Regions from separate parts of the Paenibacillus sp. OT2-17 genome, predicted to be linked through region 1. Evidence: a T-box and tRNA genes for the amino acid it is inferred to sense, from the RefSeq annotation. Region 1 holds a T-box; the other regions hold tRNA genes.
What was found. A T-box is a leader RNA that pairs with one kind of tRNA and senses whether it is charged. The one in region 1 lies ahead of leuS (leucine--tRNA ligase), so its partner is inferred to be a tRNA-Leu.
Positions count from the first base shown of each region.

Region 2: it encodes a tRNA-Leu, which carries the amino acid that the T-box ahead of leuS (leucine--tRNA ligase) is inferred to sense. The anticodon was not compared.
Region 3: it encodes a tRNA-Leu, which carries the amino acid that the T-box ahead of leuS (leucine--tRNA ligase) is inferred to sense. The anticodon was not compared.
Region 4: it encodes a tRNA-Leu, which carries the amino acid that the T-box ahead of leuS (leucine--tRNA ligase) is inferred to sense. The anticodon was not compared.

Region 1 is NZ_WUDQ01000059.1:9,296-14,199, forward strand. It holds gene comER (late competence protein ComER) at 1-759, shown strand, start outside; gene leuS (leucine--tRNA ligase) at 740-3,178, opposite strand; T-box leader at 3,240-3,496, opposite strand; gene GRP75_RS10765 (tautomerase family protein) at 3,681-4,070, shown strand; gene GRP75_RS10770 (class I SAM-dependent DNA methyltransferase) at 4,143-4,904, opposite strand, start outside.
Region 2 is NZ_WUDQ01000253.1:299-4,915, forward strand. It holds partial or broken gene GRP75_RS18800 (beta-ketoacyl synthase N-terminal-like domain-containing protein) at 1-45, opposite strand, end outside; gene GRP75_RS18805 (acyl carrier protein) at 42-281, opposite strand; gene GRP75_RS18810 (4'-phosphopantetheinyl transferase family protein) at 330-1,082, opposite strand; gene loaP (antiterminator LoaP) at 1,224-1,745, opposite strand; partial or broken gene GRP75_RS18820 (MBL fold metallo-hydrolase) at 2,238-2,907, opposite strand; tRNA gene GRP75_RS18825 (tRNA-Leu) at 3,246-3,331, opposite strand; gene GRP75_RS18830 (hypothetical protein) at 3,579-3,737, shown strand; gene GRP75_RS18835 (hypothetical protein) at 3,868-4,056, shown strand; gene GRP75_RS29285 (hypothetical protein) at 4,133-4,285, opposite strand; gene GRP75_RS18840 (YnfA family protein) at 4,381-4,617, opposite strand, start outside.
Region 3 is NZ_WUDQ01000115.1:4,317-9,220, forward strand. It holds gene GRP75_RS14160 (hypothetical protein) at 36-239, shown strand; gene fabV (enoyl-ACP reductase FabV) at 370-1,533, opposite strand; gene GRP75_RS14170 (winged helix-turn-helix transcriptional regulator) at 1,702-2,058, opposite strand; gene GRP75_RS14175 (NAD(P)H-dependent oxidoreductase) at 2,256-2,786, shown strand; tRNA gene GRP75_RS14180 (tRNA-Leu) at 2,880-2,964, opposite strand; gene GRP75_RS14185 (N-acetyltransferase) at 3,342-3,776, shown strand; gene GRP75_RS14190 (GNAT family N-acetyltransferase) at 3,797-4,315, opposite strand; gene GRP75_RS14195 (hypothetical protein) at 4,386-4,901, opposite strand.
Region 4 is NZ_WUDQ01000273.1:1,446-4,824, forward strand. It holds gene GRP75_RS19305 (glutathione peroxidase) at 266-751, shown strand; tRNA gene GRP75_RS19310 (tRNA-Leu) at 910-992, opposite strand; gene GRP75_RS19315 (urease accessory protein UreF) at 1,256-1,993, shown strand; gene GRP75_RS19320 (hypothetical protein) at 2,290-2,538, shown strand; gene GRP75_RS19325 (helix-turn-helix domain-containing protein) at 2,635-3,018, opposite strand; gene GRP75_RS19330 (helix-turn-helix domain-containing protein) at 3,112-3,379, opposite strand, start outside.

The sequences.
Region 1 (4,904 bases):
ATATCAGCAAGCAATCGAACGCATTCCAAGGTAACCGAGCTAGCCCGTCGTTATCCAGGTTTGCATGCAGCCCAAAGCAACCGTGAAACGGCAGCGGAAAGCGATGTTCTGTTTATCTGTGTGAAGCCGCTGGAATCAAAAGCCGTAACGGATGAAATACGCAACGTCATTACAGAAGAGCAAATCGTCGTATCTATCACAAGCCCGGTGCAGATTCGTATTTTGGAGCATGCACTGAAAGCCAAAGTGTCCAAAATTATTCCCAGTATCACCCACCAAGTGGGCAGCGGAGCCTCACTATGCATCCATGGAAGCCGGATTACAGAGGAGGACCGCACCCTTCTGGAAGAGCTTATGTCCCACATCAGCAGGCCGATTCGGGTTAAAGAATCTTATACTCGAATCACGTCGGATTTTTCGAGTTGCGGTCCTGCTTTCTTGGCCTTTTTTATGGACCAGTGGATTCAAGCCGCAGTTCAAGCTACAGGTATAGACCGTACGGAGCTATGCGCCCTGGCCGGTGAAATGATCATCGGCACTGGAAAGCTACTCACGGAAGGCGGGATGACACCAGCCGAGTTACAGGCCAGAGTGGCGGTTCCCGGAGGTATTACCGCCGAAGCTCTCGCACTGTTGGACATCAGCCTGCATAGTGTCTTTCCCGAGCTGATACAAGCCACGCACAACAAGTATGAAGAAGACATGCAAAAGGTGGATGTCTCCTTCGGCTTAAAGCCAATTAACCGGCAACAATATTAACCAGCTTACCTGGAACAGCAATTACCTTGCGGATCGTTTTGCCGGCCAGTGCCTGCTGAACATTGTCCAACGACACAGCAAATGCTTCCATCGCTTTAGCATCAAGATCCTTGGCAATCGTTGCACGCTGCACAATTTTACCATTCACTTGCACAACAATTTCCACTTCGGCGTCCACCGTCCATGCTTCATCATAAGCAGGCCAGGCCGCGTAGGTAATGCTATCATTGTGCCCCAGCAGCTGCCACAATTCCTCGGCCAGATGGGGTGCAAGCGGCGACAGCATTTGCACGAAGTTTTCCATTGCTGCACGCGGCAGAAGGTCTGCTTTGTATGCATCGTTGGTGAAGATCATCAGCTGACTGATCGCTGTATTGAAGCGCAGTGCATCCAGATCTTCGGTTACTTTTTTCAGCGTTTTATGCCAAGTACGATTGAACTCATCGCTACCGCCGTCATTTGTAATTTTATCGTTCAGGCTACCATCCTCGGAAACAAACAGGCGCCATACGCGGGACAGAAAACGATGTGCTCCTTCTACCCCATTCTCATTCCATGGCTTGGTCGCTTCCAGCGGCCCCATAAACATCTCATAAATACGCAGCGTATCGGCGCCAAACGTATTGACAATATCATCAGGATTAATGACATTACCGCGTGATTTACTCATTTTTTCATTGTTATTGCCCAAAATCATACCCTGGTTGACCAGCTTATAAAAAGGCTCTTTCGTTTCCACTACGCCGATATCATACAGTACCTTATGCCAGAAACGGGCATACAGCAAGTGAAGAACCGCATGTTCCGCTCCGCCAATATACAAATCAACAGGCATCCATTCACGTTGTTTCTCTTTGGATACAAGCTCTTTGTCATTTTTCGGATCAATAAAGCGCAGGTAATACCAGCAACTGCCTGCCCATTGCGGCATTGTATTTGTCTCGCGGCGTGCTTTCATACCTGTCTCAGGATCAATGGTTTCGATCCAATCTGTTGCGTTCGCCAGCGGGGATTCACCTGTACCTGAAGGCTTGATATTGTCCATCTCCGGCAGTACGAGCGGAAGTTGGTCCTCAGGAACGGGTTTGATCGTTCCATCTTCCAGATGAATTACCGGAATCGGCTCGCCCCAATAGCGTTGACGGCTGAACAGCCAGTCACGCAGGCGATAGGTGACTTTACCGTGTCCTTTGCCCTCAGCTTCCAGCCATTCAATCATCTTCGGAATCGCTTCCTCGTTGGTAAGTCCATTCAGCGGGCCGGAATTGACGTGCGGTCCATCCTCAGTATATGGCTCATTAGCCACATCTCCACCTTGGACAACCTCAATGATATTCAATCCGAATTGCTTGGCAAATTCCCAGTCACGCGCATCGTGAGCAGGTACAGCCATAATCGCTCCAGTTCCGTAGCCTGCAAGTACATAGTCAGCAATCCAGATCGGCAGCTTTTCGCCGTTCACCGGGTTCACTGAATAAGCTCCTGTGAATACGCCTGTTTTATCCTTGGCCAGATCCGTACGCTCCAGATCGCTTTTACGAGCAGCTTGTTCACGGTACTGTTGTACAGCATCCTTTTGCTCAGGCGTAGTGATAATATCTACCAATTCTTGCTCTGGTGCCAGCACACAGTAGCTTGCGCCGAACAGTGTATCTGGACGGGTTGTAAACACTGTGAGTTGCTCGTCATAGCCTTCAATTGGAAAACGAACCTCTGCCCCGGTAGACTTACCGATCCAGTTCCGCTGCATATCCTTAATACTCTCAGACCAATCCGGTTCCTCCAGATCCTCCAGCAGACGATCCGCGTATTCCGTAATTTTCAGCATCCATTGACGCATTGGTTTACGGACGACCGGATGACCGCCACGCTCACTCTTACCGTCAATAACTTCTTCATTCGCTAGCACCGTTCCCAGCGCCGGGCACCAGTTCACAGGTACTTCAGCTACATATGCAAGGCCGCGCTTGTACAGCTGGATGAAGATCCACTGTGTCCATTTGTAATAATCAGGATCCGTCGTGCTGATTTCACGATCCCAGTCGTAGGAGAAGCCGAGCGATTTGATTTGACGGCGGAAGTTATTTACATTTTTCACCGTAATTTCGCGTGGGTGCTCCCCTGTATCCAGCGCATGCTGCTCGGCAGGCAGACCGAAGGCGTCCCAACCCATCGGATGCAGTACGTTGTAGCCGCGCATTCTTTTATATCGTGAAACAATATCCGTAGCTGTGTAGCCCTCTGGGTGGCCTACATGTAGGCCGGCTCCAGATGGGTACGGAAACATATCCAAAGCATAAAACTTCGGTTTGCCCGGCTCTTCCCCGGTGCGGAACGTCTTGTTCTCATCCCAATATTTCTGCCATTTTGGTTCAATACTTTGCGGTTGATAGCCGTGCTTCGGCTGTGTGTCTGTCATTGTCTTTTCCTCCTCAAACGGTATGCAACAAAAAAACCTCTGCATCCCGTAGCGTGTCAGCGCTAGGGACGAGAGGTTATATTCCCGTGGTACCACCCTAGTTAGCAGAAAGCGTTCTTCGCGTTCTACTCCCTTTGCACCTGATAACGGAGGTGATCCGATGCGGGTTAATAACAGGATACAAGCACCTGTAAAGGCGTTCCTGCGTTGGACGCATATCTCCGAGGCGAGTTCACTTTGCACTGTCAACCGGCTTGCACCACCCGCCGGCTCTCTACATGTCCAGACAAAGCTACTATTCCTCATCAGCGATTGTTTAACCGTTAATAATGGCACTATTATATTGAAAACCGCGAAAAAAGTCAAATAAGGACTATCTTTGGTGTTAAAGACCCTCTTCATACTAATTGTTCATGACACATGCATACGAATGTTTTATAATAACTTCGAATTAAATTGATGCAAATTGAGTTGAGTTGAGATAAGAAAGGTGAGCTGAGACATGGCACAGATTAAAATTTTCGGAATAAAAGAAGCTCTAAATCCAATCAAAAAGCAGCTTTCAGAGGTGATTCATTCTGCTGTGGTGGATGCATTCAAATACCCTCCAGACAAGAGGTTTCATCGTTTTTTCCCTATGGATCAGGAAGACTTTATATATGCCGATGGTCGCTCTGAGGCGTACACCATTATTGAAATCAGTATCTTTGAAGGCAGAACGACAGAAGCTAAGAAGCAGCTCATCCAGCTGTTATTCCAACGAATTATGGACCATTTTGGCATTGCTCCACAGGATCTTGAGATTACTATATTTGAAACGCCCAAACAGAACTGGGGTATTCGGGGTGTACCGGGTGATGAGCTTCAGTTGAACTATAAAGTGAATATATGAGTGCAAAAAGACGCCCTTCATGTCATCATGAAAAGCGTCTTTCTTTTCCTAAATTTGCTCAATGAGTCTTCACTATTTTACAGCAACATAAAACAGTCTCGCCGCGTCATCTTCTGCTTCTACCCATTCAAAATCCGCATATACCTTCACATCACGAAAACCTGCTTTGGACAATTCTGCTTTCATCCAGTCTGGATCATAGGCACGCTGTACATGAATTTCCTCGAAACGCTGATACAGATCGCGTCCTTCATGTTCTGCTTTCGCAAAGATACTAAGATGATGCTCAATTTCACAACGGGGAGTGTCCAACGCACATGTCCAGATATATGAGATAGAGCGATCATCCAGTACGAATGGCTGCTCTTCATCATAACGTAAAAACGTCTGCGGATGATGTACATCGAACAAGAAGGTTCCGCCAGGCTTCAGTCCAGCATGAGTTCTACGAAAAGTAGAAATTATATCTTCTTCCTCCAACAAGTAATTCAGACAATCGCAAAAAGAAATTACAGAATCCACAGGCTCGGGTAAAATCCATTCTCTCATATCCTGCTGTATCCAGCGAACGCTTCCCTCACGAAACAATCGCTGTCCCTGGGGAGTGGTTTCCATTTTGCGACGGGCTACTGCCAGCATGTCAGAGGATAAGTCGATTCCAGACACTTCGAAGCCCGAGTTAACTAGGGGAATCGTAATCGAACCCGTTCCACAGCCCAGTTCGGCCACCGTATGCGGCATACCGTACTGATCCCAAGCCTGCCGTGCAAAGCGTAACCAGTCCGGGTACGGCATGTCCTGCATCAGCTCATCATACACATAGGCAAACTTCCG
Region 2 (4,617 bases), on a different contig from region 1:
GCCAATCCCCGTAACGACTAACTCAGACTCTTCATAATTTTTCATAATTTCGCATAAAGTGCATCTGTCAATTCCCCTATATTTTTCACGCCGGACAATTCGACGCGCGGAATATTAAGAGATAATGTTTCCATCGTCTTGTTTACAATTTCAGCCCGATCTACTGAATCTGCACCCAAATCCACCAATCGATCGCCATACTCGAACGTGTGATCTTGTAATTCGGGAAGCACTTCACGAATACAACGTTTAACGATATCGAATACTTCTTCCTTATGCATAGGTATCCTCCTAAAAATAAATGATTTAAAACTCAACAAACCTGGTGTTCAGTAAACATGATCTACAAACGGATTTCGATGAAAACTTGCATTGAATTTTTCATAAAGCCGAGAAGTATTCATACTCCATTCCGTCTTCCTCGGTGCTACAATCGTGCAGATATAGTCACCTAACTGGTAAGACTGGGCAGCATATTGTGGAAAATGTGAAAATGTACTTTGGAAGCATCCATCCACAAATCTGGTCTCATTCATTTCAAGTACATGCAGCGATGTTGTAAAACCTGTGCGCAATATTTTCGACAGGGCCTCCTTCACTGTCCAAAAAACCGTCAATAAAGCTGAGTACTCCCCTACTCCCCGCACGATAGAGATTCTTCCCTTTTCTTCCGCCGTCAGTTGGCTTTCAATTGTCTTATTTCGCTTAGAATCAATCCTCTCAATATCAATGCCCATGGGATGTGCTTCGGGAAAAACAACAGCCGCTCCGATATAGTCGCAGTGGGCAATGCTCACCTGATAGCTGTGGACACCATTGATTCGAAGCATGGGCTGGCCGAAGACACCTGACTCCACACTTACGTTGCGCAGGTCTGGCTCGCTTAACAGCACCGAAACTGCTTGTTTGGCACTTAGCCTGCCAAGCACAAAGTTGGATTTCCGCCGATGGAATACCAAACTCTCGAAGTAACTACACTCATCCGAATGAAAGACTTCTCGATCAAGGGGAGCGTCTGCGTTATAATCTGCATGGACAAAACTGACGGCCGCCTTCATCACGGCATCTTCCCGCTTCAACATTAGTTGTTCTGCATACGAGGCTACGCATATCCCCCCTAGTAAACTACTAACTTAGCAGTCCAAATCAAAAAAGGCCTTCAAATCCCTTAAGGGTTCTGAAAGCTTCCTCATGGAGTATGAACTCGTCACGAGTTCTCCACTTTAAACCTTACTTATAATTTCCAAAGCTACTCTCACTAACCTGATATCACCCATAAATTCTAACTGAATGACCGCTTGTCGTTTATGTCTATCTATTTTCTTAACTATACTCCCCCTTCCTTTAAGTGGGCCATCTAGGATACATATATTGTCTCCTTCAATAATTCCAGTTGATGATTCTATACAATAGCTATCATTGCATAGACTTTCTAACATTTGTTTCTCCGAATCTCTCATTGAAGCTTCAAACTTCGAGTATCTCAATAAACGAATGATATCACTAGAAGTGCAAATCATTGAATTTGTACTGGTTACGAACTGCAAGTCAGGTAAATTCGACTCAATAAATACATAGCTTGGGAACAAAGGAGCCCATTCTTTCTTTACTATTCCTGCTACTTTAAAGAGTCTCTCTTGGAGTGGTATAAAGGGTTTGTAGACTTCAGAATCCAACCACTCATTAATAAGCTGCTTGACCTGTTCTTCCCTACCCGTTCGCACAAAAAACACGTACCAGCTCACTTAACTCATCTCCTATAAAAACGTACTGCCAAATCATCTCCTATAATGTCTACTACCCATATACATAGCTTCGCCCTTTCACTTATCCTACTTGATAAGCTACAATCTCTCACGATATATCCCTCTTTGATGGTTAACGTGACCCGCCAGCGATTAACCACAGAAAAGTTCCTTTATTTTTCATATAATCATATAATTGGAATAATGTTTTTCCATTATAATCCTCTACTCAAACCCTGTCAATTCACAGTTGATTGGAAACGGCCAAGTTCAGATTGGATTCGCAAACCTTTCTGAAAATGCTTAATTTGAAGTCATTATTATCTTTCGAATACAGCTTCAACGTTTCTGGCGGCTTATAAAAGAACTGATCCGAGTGTTTTACTCTAGTTAACTTGAGCATCTGGGGCACAGACAAATGATAGATCGTTATGTATTATTTTTTATATTTAAGATTTTCTCTCACCATTAGAACTGGGCCACAATACAGACTCATTTGAAATCGAACAGGCCCTTTTGGTTCGGACGCATTCTAAATTTAATAAAAGATTCCTTACTCGTAAATTGAAAATAAATATTTTCATCCATGAGGTGTAAAACCAGGCGCTTTACCAAATGAATGAGCAGGATAAATTTGAATAGAGTCATCAATTTCTCGCTTTATTTTTTGAACACTATTATATAATTCTATTGGATTTCCTCCATTTGGGTCACAAAAGCCACAACCTTCAATGAATATTGTATCCCCAGTAAATAAGCGATCTGATAAAAGATAGCATACACTTCCCGCGGTATGTCCAGGAGTCAAAAGACTTTTAATTTCTGTTTCACCGACCTGGATTGAATCCTTGTCTTTAATTGAATGTAAATTTCTACATCTAAAATGATAAAAATCGATTTCGTTTGTTGACATGAATACCTGCGGGTTATATTTTTCCAGGAGTGGATTTACCAAATTAATATGATCCCAATGTGAGTGAGTTAATAGTATCGCTTTGAGATCGCCATTCAATTGTTGAAGATAGAACTCTACTTTCAATAAATCCCATGATGGGTCAACAATAGCTATGTCTCTTGTTTTCTCATCCATTACAAAATATACATAATTAATGAAATTCATAAAACAGACTCTTAACTGTTCCATATGAAAAGTCAGATTCATATCAGCTTCACCGAACCACCTTCCCAATAGTTAATTAAAAACAACAACATTCTGATTTAAGGTTTTAGGCCACTTCATTTTTTAGAAATACTTACTATTTAATTATAAAGGCCTAATTTCGTTGTCCTATGATTATAACAATTGATGCAATAGAAAGGCTCCAACTCTCTGTTACAAGATCGCTTAATTTTTCCAAAACAAAAAACGCCTCTCCGTATGTTAACGGTGAGACGTTTTTTGTTGATCCTACATACCTGTTACGGAGTATTCCGCAGGTACACAGAACCTCGCGTTATTTTCGTTCATTTAACTTTGATGTGTCCGTTATAAATCAAGAATGCCGAGGACCGGGATCGAACCGGTACGGTAGTCACCTACCGCAGGATTTTAAGTCCTGTGCGTCTGCCAATTCCGCCACCCCGGCATAAATTTAGGAACGCTAATCTTTACACTTACTTGTCTTACAAGTATCTGAGAAACACGCATCTGATTAAGAAGTGTTCTCGTTATGTAAATGTTGTTCAATTGGGCACCAACATATAATACGATAATTTTATCGAATTGTAAAGTGTTTTTTAAAAAAAATAATAAAATTCTCTTTTTGTATAACTTGTGCACATTTGAATTACACTAATAAACGTCTTTCCAAACTACCAGAAGGGGTGTTACGAATGCGTGAAGGTATGATTCCAGCTGTTCTTGGAACGGTAGTATCGGCTTCAGGCGCTGTGTTGCTGAGCAGTAAGTACAAACTTGCAGCTACAGGCATTCTCGGTTTCGGACTGGCTCATGTTGTTCTGGGAGCGATTGATCTGATTGAGCATCGCTAGTTGTTTGGGAAGTACCGGGCGGGATTTACTCCCTCCCGGTTTTATTTTTATCAACGTTTAGTCTGGAGCACAAGCGTTTATGTAAAGTATAGAAGCTGAATATGCCTAATAAAAGGAGCTGTGATGTGCTATGAGAGATAATAACTCTGAAAAGAATCGTACTGACGATCAAATCGAACATAAACAATCCCTGGACAAGCGCGAGCCAGGATTTAATCGCATTCCTGACACCGATGCAGATACACCTGCTGCTACCGATATGATTGATGAAGCCATAGGTCGCGGGATAGACAAGTTACGTAACGATTTCACAAAATAAAGCATGGGTAATAAGACACAGGTTTGTGAGCAGTCCTTAATTCATTTGTTTTGATATGTACAGTGATTTCGTAAAATCACTTAAAGATCAGCATGATCCAGCCAATGATTGATATCCACAGCACGATGCTGATTAAGAGTCCACACATGATACCAAAAGAGAAATTACCTTCACTCTTCGGTACAGCACTACCAAATTTCAATCTAAGCTTCATTTGATTCCAGTTCATAGAACCCCCTCCTTAAGTTCTATTTCGGAATATGAAGCTTATTTTTGTAGACCTATAGTCATGTTTTCAAAAATAAAATAGGGTTTTTCGTCCTATCATCCTGATCGCGGAAATAGGATTACAGCTATACCGACCAAACAAATCAATCCACCAATGAAATCGTACAAGTCGGGTGTCTTTTTATCAATCCACCAGCCCCATGCAATGGAAAGAACAATAAAGACACCTCCGTATGCTGCATATACACGCCCAAAGGAGGAAAAAACCTGAAAGGTAGCAATGATTCCATACACAGCCAAGATTACTCCGCCGCAAAGTCCGACATACCATGT
Region 3 (4,904 bases), on a different contig from region 1:
GCTTTTTAATTTATACATTTGAAAGGAACATGTTTATGAAATTTGGAACGGATATTGCCTGCGCACTTGGTTTACTGGCAGGTACAACGTTTGGCAGTGGTATTGCATTTTTGTTCGGCTGGCAAGCCTATCGAGCTCTGACTTCTGTTGCAGTCTTTGGCGTTGCGGGGATTATCATTACCATTGCCGTTTTTCGCTTGCTGCACCGTAAGTCGCTTCCCACGTCTAATTCTCGATAAATGCTGTTAGTGAAACGAGTGCAACTTGTTCTTTGCCAATACACATAAAAAACGGGCACTCTTAAGCAATTGCATCGCTTGAGAGTACCCGTTTTTGTTTTACAAATATCACTTATGAAAGTGTATCAACCTATGGATTAACGTCTAATTCATAATCAATTTCATCAAACCCGAATCCAAATAATTGGAGGAAATCCAGACGGTATTGTTCGAGATCACCCAATTCAGATACGTTTTCTGTAGTGATTTCGGACCAAGCTGCTTTGACAGCCTGCTGCACATCGTCTCTCATTTCCCAGTTATCCAGCCGAATGCGTCCTTCTTCATCCGTTTCCACAGTGGACCCACTGTATAGCGTCTCGAACAGACGTTGTGCCTGCTCAATACATCCCTCGTGCAGTCCCTTTTCCTTCATGACCTTAAACAGCAAAGAAATATACAAAGGTACGACTGGAATAGCCGAACTGGATTGTGTAACCAAAGCTTTATTCACAGAAACGTAAGCTTTTCCATGATAACGCTCCAGTTGCTTTGTTAAAGTATGTGCTGTAGCTTCCAAATCATTTTTAGCTTGGCCAATGGTTCCTTTACGATAGATAGCCTCCGTAATTTCGGGACCAATATACGAGTAAGCCAGTGTGGTTACCCCTTCAGCCAGCAGATCAGCTTCTTCCAACGCTTTCAGCCACAAGGACCAATCTTCGCCACCCATTACCGTAATGGTGTTCTCAATTTCCTCCTGCGTAGCCGGTTCTAGCGTAATTTGTGATACGACACCTGTATTCGTATTCACTGTTTTATTAGAAAAAGACTGTCCGATAGGCTTGAGAACGGAATTAAAGGTCTCACCCGTATCGGGATGTGTCCGTCGCGGTGAAGCGACACTATACACAATCAGGTCTACCTTGCCCAGCTTTTCCTTTACCAGCTTCAACGTCTCCTGCTTAATTTCATGAGAAAAAGCATCTCCATTAATGCTTTCTGCTATGTAGCCAGCTGCTCTGGCCGCTCTTTCAAAGGCTACCGTATTGTACCAGCCTGCTGAAGCCGTGCGCCCCTCTGATGCGGGACGTTCATAGGATACCCCTATGGTGTCCGCTCCCAGACCGAAGCTCGCAGCAATACGAGAAGCCAGCCCATATCCAGTAGATGCTCCGATCACAAGTACCTTTTTAGCTCCTTGTATTGATGTGCTATCTTTGATGTAGTTGATCTGACGGTTAACATGAGCCGCACATCCTGCAGGATGTGCAGTCGTACATATGAAACCACGAATTTTCGGTTTAATAATCATTGCAAGGGTCCCCCTACTTTGGCATTCATTTAATATGGATGGAATGGTTGTCCAGTCATAACTATATAGCAAATCAGCTTGCGGCTCAACACATAACATAACACTTGAAGACAGCCGAAGAAAACTACCGTAAACATCATAGTCTGCAACGCTTTTTTACTCCACTATTCATTTTGAATCATTTTCTAACAACATCACATCTTCTCCTTGCTGTTGTCTTATTTGGATATTAGCCCTTCCCCAAGAACACATTAAGTCAATAATTTCATTTGCTGTAATTCCATATTCCGTTATATAATACTCCACTTTTGGAGGCATTTGATTATACACATGTCTACCTATGATACCATCCTTTTCAAGTTCGCGAAGTTGCTGTATAAGAACCTTTTGAGAAATGCCCGGAATACTACGCTGTAATTCACTTGTCCTTTTTCTACCAGACATTAATAAACAAATGATTAATGATTTCCATTTACCTCCGATGATCTCAAGTGTTGCTTCTATGCCTAAATTATATTGTTTCATAGTACCACCTCTTCAACGCTAAAAATAACAAAGTTTATCTAATTAATTTTATAATTGCGTATCTTCACTCTAAGTCCAATGCACACTTTCAAGTAACTATCTTACTTTATTGTGTGTATTTACTTTTTTTGAAGCATACAGAATAATAATAGAGCATCTACAAAGGCAAATATGTTACGTAAGAAAGGTGATTTATGATGAAAACTCTTGTGATTTTAGCTCATCCCCATATCGAAGATTCTAGAGTAAATAACAGATGGAAACGAGAATTACTTCAATATACCAATGAAATTACAATTCACGAAATTTATAAAGAGTACCCAAACTGGAGCATTGATGTTTTGAAAGAGCAAAAGTTACTTGAAGCACATAGTAATATCATATTTCAATTCCCTTTATATTGGTATAGTTACCCGCCTTTATTAAAAAAATGGATGGATGATGTTTTTACTCATGGATGGGCTTATGGTTCACAAGGTGATAAGTTAAAAGGAAAGAAGCTAGGGATAGCCATGTCCATTGGCGATAAAAAAGAAAATTACTCACCTACTGGTTCCGTTTCTTTTACTGTAGATGAAGTTATAGCACCTTTTAAAGCAAGCGCAGTGCATGTTGGCGCGATAACATTACCCTATTTCGCTGTCTTCGGAGCCTCGTTTCAAGCAAGCGACGAAGACATTAATCAGAGTGCAAAGGACTATATTAAATATATATTTCAGTATAAATAAAATAGTTATAATGGTACACGCATCTTAACCATATAAAAACAGGCTCTTGGTGGCATCCAGCCAATCCAAGAACCTGTAAATGTTAGGCTATAATGCGGTCGAGAGGACTCGAACCTCCACGGGGGGTTAGCCCACACGGACCTGAACCGTGCGCGTCTGCCAATTCCGCCACGACCGCATATTATGTATTCACACCGATGTTTTTCAATCACGGTAATTAAGATTATATCTTCCATAGAACATAAAATCAAGCTATTTTTATATTATATTTTCTATGAATCATTTCCGCAAATATAAGAAAATCACTGGATATCACAATCCATATATGGTAAAATGGGTCCATCAGGAAAGGAGGTGCGTCAACATCAATAATCACATGTTGAGCGTATCCCTTACCCGGTCCGTTATTCTCTAATTTACAGAGTTGACGGAGGCGCGGGATACGGATCAAAGCTTTAATTAAGCGCCACGGGTAGAAAGACCGTCCTCGGACGGTCTTTTTTATTTCAACACCATCTATAAGATTACATACTGCACTGTGAAAGAGGAGATACGATGTCGATTAGACCCGCAAATGTGGAAGAGCTCAACGAGTTGACAGCCATCTGGCTGGATGCTTCCATAGAAGCCCATCATTTTATTGCTCCGCAGTATTGGGCATCACAAGTTACCGAGATGGAAAACAGGTACCTTCCCCTCGCTCAAAACTACGTTATCATACAAGATGATCATAGCATCGGCGGCTTTGTTTCCATGTTGGATGGATACTTGGCGGCTCTGTTTATACGTGTTGATTCTCAAAGAAAAGGCTATGGCAAGTTACTACTAGATTGGATCAAGAAGCAACATGATGAGATTCAATTAAAAGTATACCAGTCGAACACGAAAGCATTTAACTTCTATACCAAAAATGGATTTACCATTCAAGCGGAATCTGTTGATGCCGAAACTGACGAGAAAGAATTTGTGATGGCATGGACAAAACATTAACGATAATGAAGCATCTTTAGCTATATAGTCTTCTTATTTAACCCATAGACCTCGGTATATAAAATCTCTTTAAACGGAGCAAAATCCTGTTCAGCCAGCGCACCTGGATAGCTCATAATTTGAAGCCGCAGATCAGCCTGTCCTTCTCTTAAAGGGGGCTGTACATAGTCAAAATGGTTCAGATGAAACCCCAAACGTTCATAAAAACCAATTCTTCTCCGAGTCCATTCATCCACTGGTGGCTCAACCTCCAGTACTACCGGTTTACCGGACTGTGAAATAAACTTGCTCATAAGCTCTTTACCTAACCCGCCACCTCGTATAGCCGAATCTACGGCAATATGCTCTACAAACCGAAAATCTGTAAACTCCCATCCCGCCAAAAAAGCAATTATTTGCCCTTGTTCGTCCTTTTTGGTAAGTAAACGATAACATGGATGATGAAGCAGAGCCCTCTGTGACTCGGATGTTCTGCATTCCGTTTCAGGAAAAGAAGCCTCCATAATCGCATATACTTGAGAGAATTCAAGTTCATTCATTTATACTTTCAACTCCTCTAACGTTAACTTGTTGGTCTACTAATGTCATTTACATTAGGGCCCTAACCCTTTAGACCTTGTTTAATTCCATAAGCGTCAGCAATATGTGTTCCAACAGCTCTGGAATGTCTTCCATCTGATCTTCATTAATTTGTCTGGAAAATCGGAGTTCAATCCTGTTTTGGTATGTAGACGTCTTCTCTCCGTAAATCTGACTAAGCGTTTGTACTGGTCGAAGATCGGGCTTCCAAATTTTGGCCAGTATATTTTCAATCCGGCTGCATTGTGACTCAATTTCACGAATTTCCATGTAAAAACTCAGCAACAAGACACATCCCGGAATTTGATCTTTGATTTCCAAAATTTCCGCAGCCAAGTTGTTTAAATCCGCCTTTAGTTGAATCTCTGCTGTCACACTCGGGTGTTCTCTCAGTCTGAATTGGACAGCAAATTCACGTGACATCACGGACATTTCCAATCTGTCGATCCGCTGTGTAATGTCAATACGTGAATCCAAATTATCCAGATCGTAAACCGTATTTTCCATAGCCACTTTTAAATTATCAAAAACCGTAGGGTCGAACATGTA
Region 4 (3,379 bases), on a different contig from region 1:
GTCAATATTGGCGTAGGGTAGAGCGTTTTTGGCCTTTTTTTGTAAAAAGAGAAGAAAATACGCTATATGTACCAGCTAAACACCGATTGAACCCGCTTTTATAAGAAGAAACACCTTAATTCGCTCCATTTGCGGTGCGATTTACTGTTTTGAACAAAATACGATTTTACAGCGGCTAAAGGCTTGATACAGCTTTTCCAGACTTGCAACCTTGCTTTTAATTGCTTACAATTTAATTGCTGAATATTGAATAAGGAGAGATACTATGACCGTTTATGAATATGATGCGCACACCCTGCAAGGGAAACAAATTCCGTTATCCACATATGAAGGGAACGTTCTGCTTATCGTGAACACTGCCAGCAAATGTGGGTTAACCCCCCAATACAAAGCGCTACAAGAGCTATATGACCAGTACCATGAACAGGGGCTCGAAATTTTGGGATTTCCCAGCAACCAATTTGCCAAACAAGAGCCAGGTTCCAGCGAGGAGATTTCCGAGTTTTGCCAGATCAATTATGGTGTTACCTTTCCGATGTTCGCCAAGACAGATGTCAATGGCGATCAAGCGCACCCCTTATTTCGTTACCTGACCCAAACTGCTCCGGGGGTATTAGGGTCCAAAGCGATCAAATGGAATTTTACTAAATTCTTAATTACACGAGAAGGTAACGTATTTAAGCGCTATGCACCGCAAACCACTCCAGATAAGCTGGCGGGAGATATAGAGAAGCTTTTGCAGCAAAACTGACATCCTTCTTTATCAGTTAATAAACGACCTATTGTCTACCGTTGCTTCTGTGGCTAAAGGATATAACGAAAAATGCTTAACGAAAAATGCTTAACAAAAAAAGCATCCCTTCACGTAAACCGTGTCAGGATGCTTTTTTAACTGAGTCTTGCATATAATGCGGTCGAGAGGACTCGAACCTCCACGGGCGTACGCCCACTACCCCCTCAAGATAGCGTGTCTGCCATTCCACCACGACCGCAAATCATAATGTAATGAGGCAACAGATTTATTATACTCTCTCATCAACTATTTGTAAACAAAAATATAATAATTATTTTATACGTTATTTTAACTAACATATATGAGCGATAAGAATATTTAATTTGACACAAAAGCTATTTAAATGTAAATATATATTACATATATTTCGAATATTTTTCGTTATCCCCAAGTAAAAAGTAAAATAACATAACATAAGGATTCACTTCGAGGAGGCGAACCACCTTGTATAAAGGCAACCGCTTGCTGAACTATGCATTATTGTTGGACCCTTCCCTACCTGTTGGTGGCTTCACCCGTTTTAACGGACTGGAGAAACTATCGCGTAACGGACATTTGAACAGTCTACAAGACCTGGAACATTACATGCTGGATGATTTGTATCCTCAATTTACAACCGTTGACGGCATGGCTATCAAAAGTCTGTATGTCGCCATCCAGCAGAATGACAGTTGGCGGATCGCCCTCATTGATAAGATGCTGCATACCCAACGTCCCTCCTGGCAGCATGTGAAGGAGTTTCGTCTATCCGGTCAGCGTCTGCTCAAGCTCGCTAAGGCTCTTTATCCTTGGCTTGAATTTGACCAGTTGGAATCCATACTCATTCAATACAATGCGATTGGCACACTCGCTACCGTTCACACCTGGATTAACTTCCTCCTCGGAAACGATGTAGAACAGACCGTTCACGGCTATCTTAGCGCAGCGGTGTCCTTCTGTGTGGAAGATGCCTTCAAGCTACTCAATCCTCCTTATGAGGAAAAGAACCCTCTTATGGAGCGTATGACAAGCGAGCTCCTCTCTGCCTGGAAGAAGCTTAACCAACCTGAGCCAACTGCATCTCAGCGTCGCTTTCTTCACAGACATTGGTCCAGCTCCTACATCACTCTACCTCTTTATATGAGCCATAATAACCAATTGGATGAACCTAGACTGTTTTCCTCCTCAGGTCTATTCAAACGCCTTCCAGCATCCCCCTGATGCGTAGCTTCGCCAATGTGGTCACAACACGAAAAACACTCTGTCCCTTTCCTCAGGTGGCAGAGTGTTTTTTATCCACATATAATCGCAATTCACACCATTAGCAGACTCTAGACGGATTATCAGAACCACCTAGCACTTAATTAAGTAATTAATTCAACAAAATGACGCATTTACGATTGTAAAAACACGTATAAAAGTGTATCATAGTGTCAGATGGTTAATTCTAACATGTTTACTGATGATTATTATAACACACCAATTATTCCGCAAGAATCCGTAAGGGGCGATTTCTCTTGAATAACAAAATGCCTGTCACCTCCTTCGGGTGGGCCATCAAACAACGGCTTGTCGAACTTCGACTGGATCAGAAAACATTTTGTGAGACACACAATATTCCGCCTTCACGCTTGTCCAATCTGATTCACGGCACCCGCAAAGCACAAAGGTACAGAAAACAAGTTGCTGCAATTCTGAACATCGACGATAACGATTATAAGGAGGCACCGCACTCTAAACCTAACAAGCATTCCAGTTACATATAGGTCATTCCATATCACCAAGAAACCAAATAGACCCGTAAAGCGAACCCCACTCGTTCGTTTACGGGTCTTCAACCCAGACGATCTTTAGCCAAAAAATTATTCCGGCTTTGTTTTATCCTTCTCACTTTTTTGCTTACGGTATTTCGCAAATTCAACATATTCTAAAATAAAATTCTGTTCTTCCGTCTCAAGATCTTCTGCCTGGCAATTCAGTGGCCCCATCACTCCAAAAAAATAAGCAGCCTTCTGCTCCTGAAGTACGCCTTCTCCTGGCTTAATCCCTTTCATTAACCAATCGAGCGATACATTAAAAAAGTCCGAAATCTGAATCAAATGGGTGGTACCCGGCGTTGTTTTACCCCTTCTCCAATCACCGAGATTCCCTGAACTGATTTTAAGTTTTTCACAAAATGCCTTCTTGGTCATTCCGCGATCCTTAATCAAAGCTTCAATCCGCTGATAAATAGTTTGATCTCCCAAAATGTTTCCCCTCCGACACAGTAACTTTTTCTGAAATAATTTTCATTTTTCAGCCTTACTCATTAGTAATCCTCATGAAATCCTAAGCAACCATTACCCCATAGTAGAATTACGCTGGTTTTTCTCTTTACGAAAGCGGGTAAATTCAATATACTCAAGTATAAAATTTCTTTCCGCCTCACTAAGCGGTTCCCCCTGGCAATTCAGTTGCCCTGAAGCGCCAAAAAAATAAGGGTCTTGCGACTCCTTTAGCACCTCACCCTGTACATCTCGACCCAGCATGATCCAATCCAGACTGGCATCAAAAAACGAAGCAATTTCAATGAGTTTATTCGTGCCCGGCGTCGTTTTTCCTCTTTTC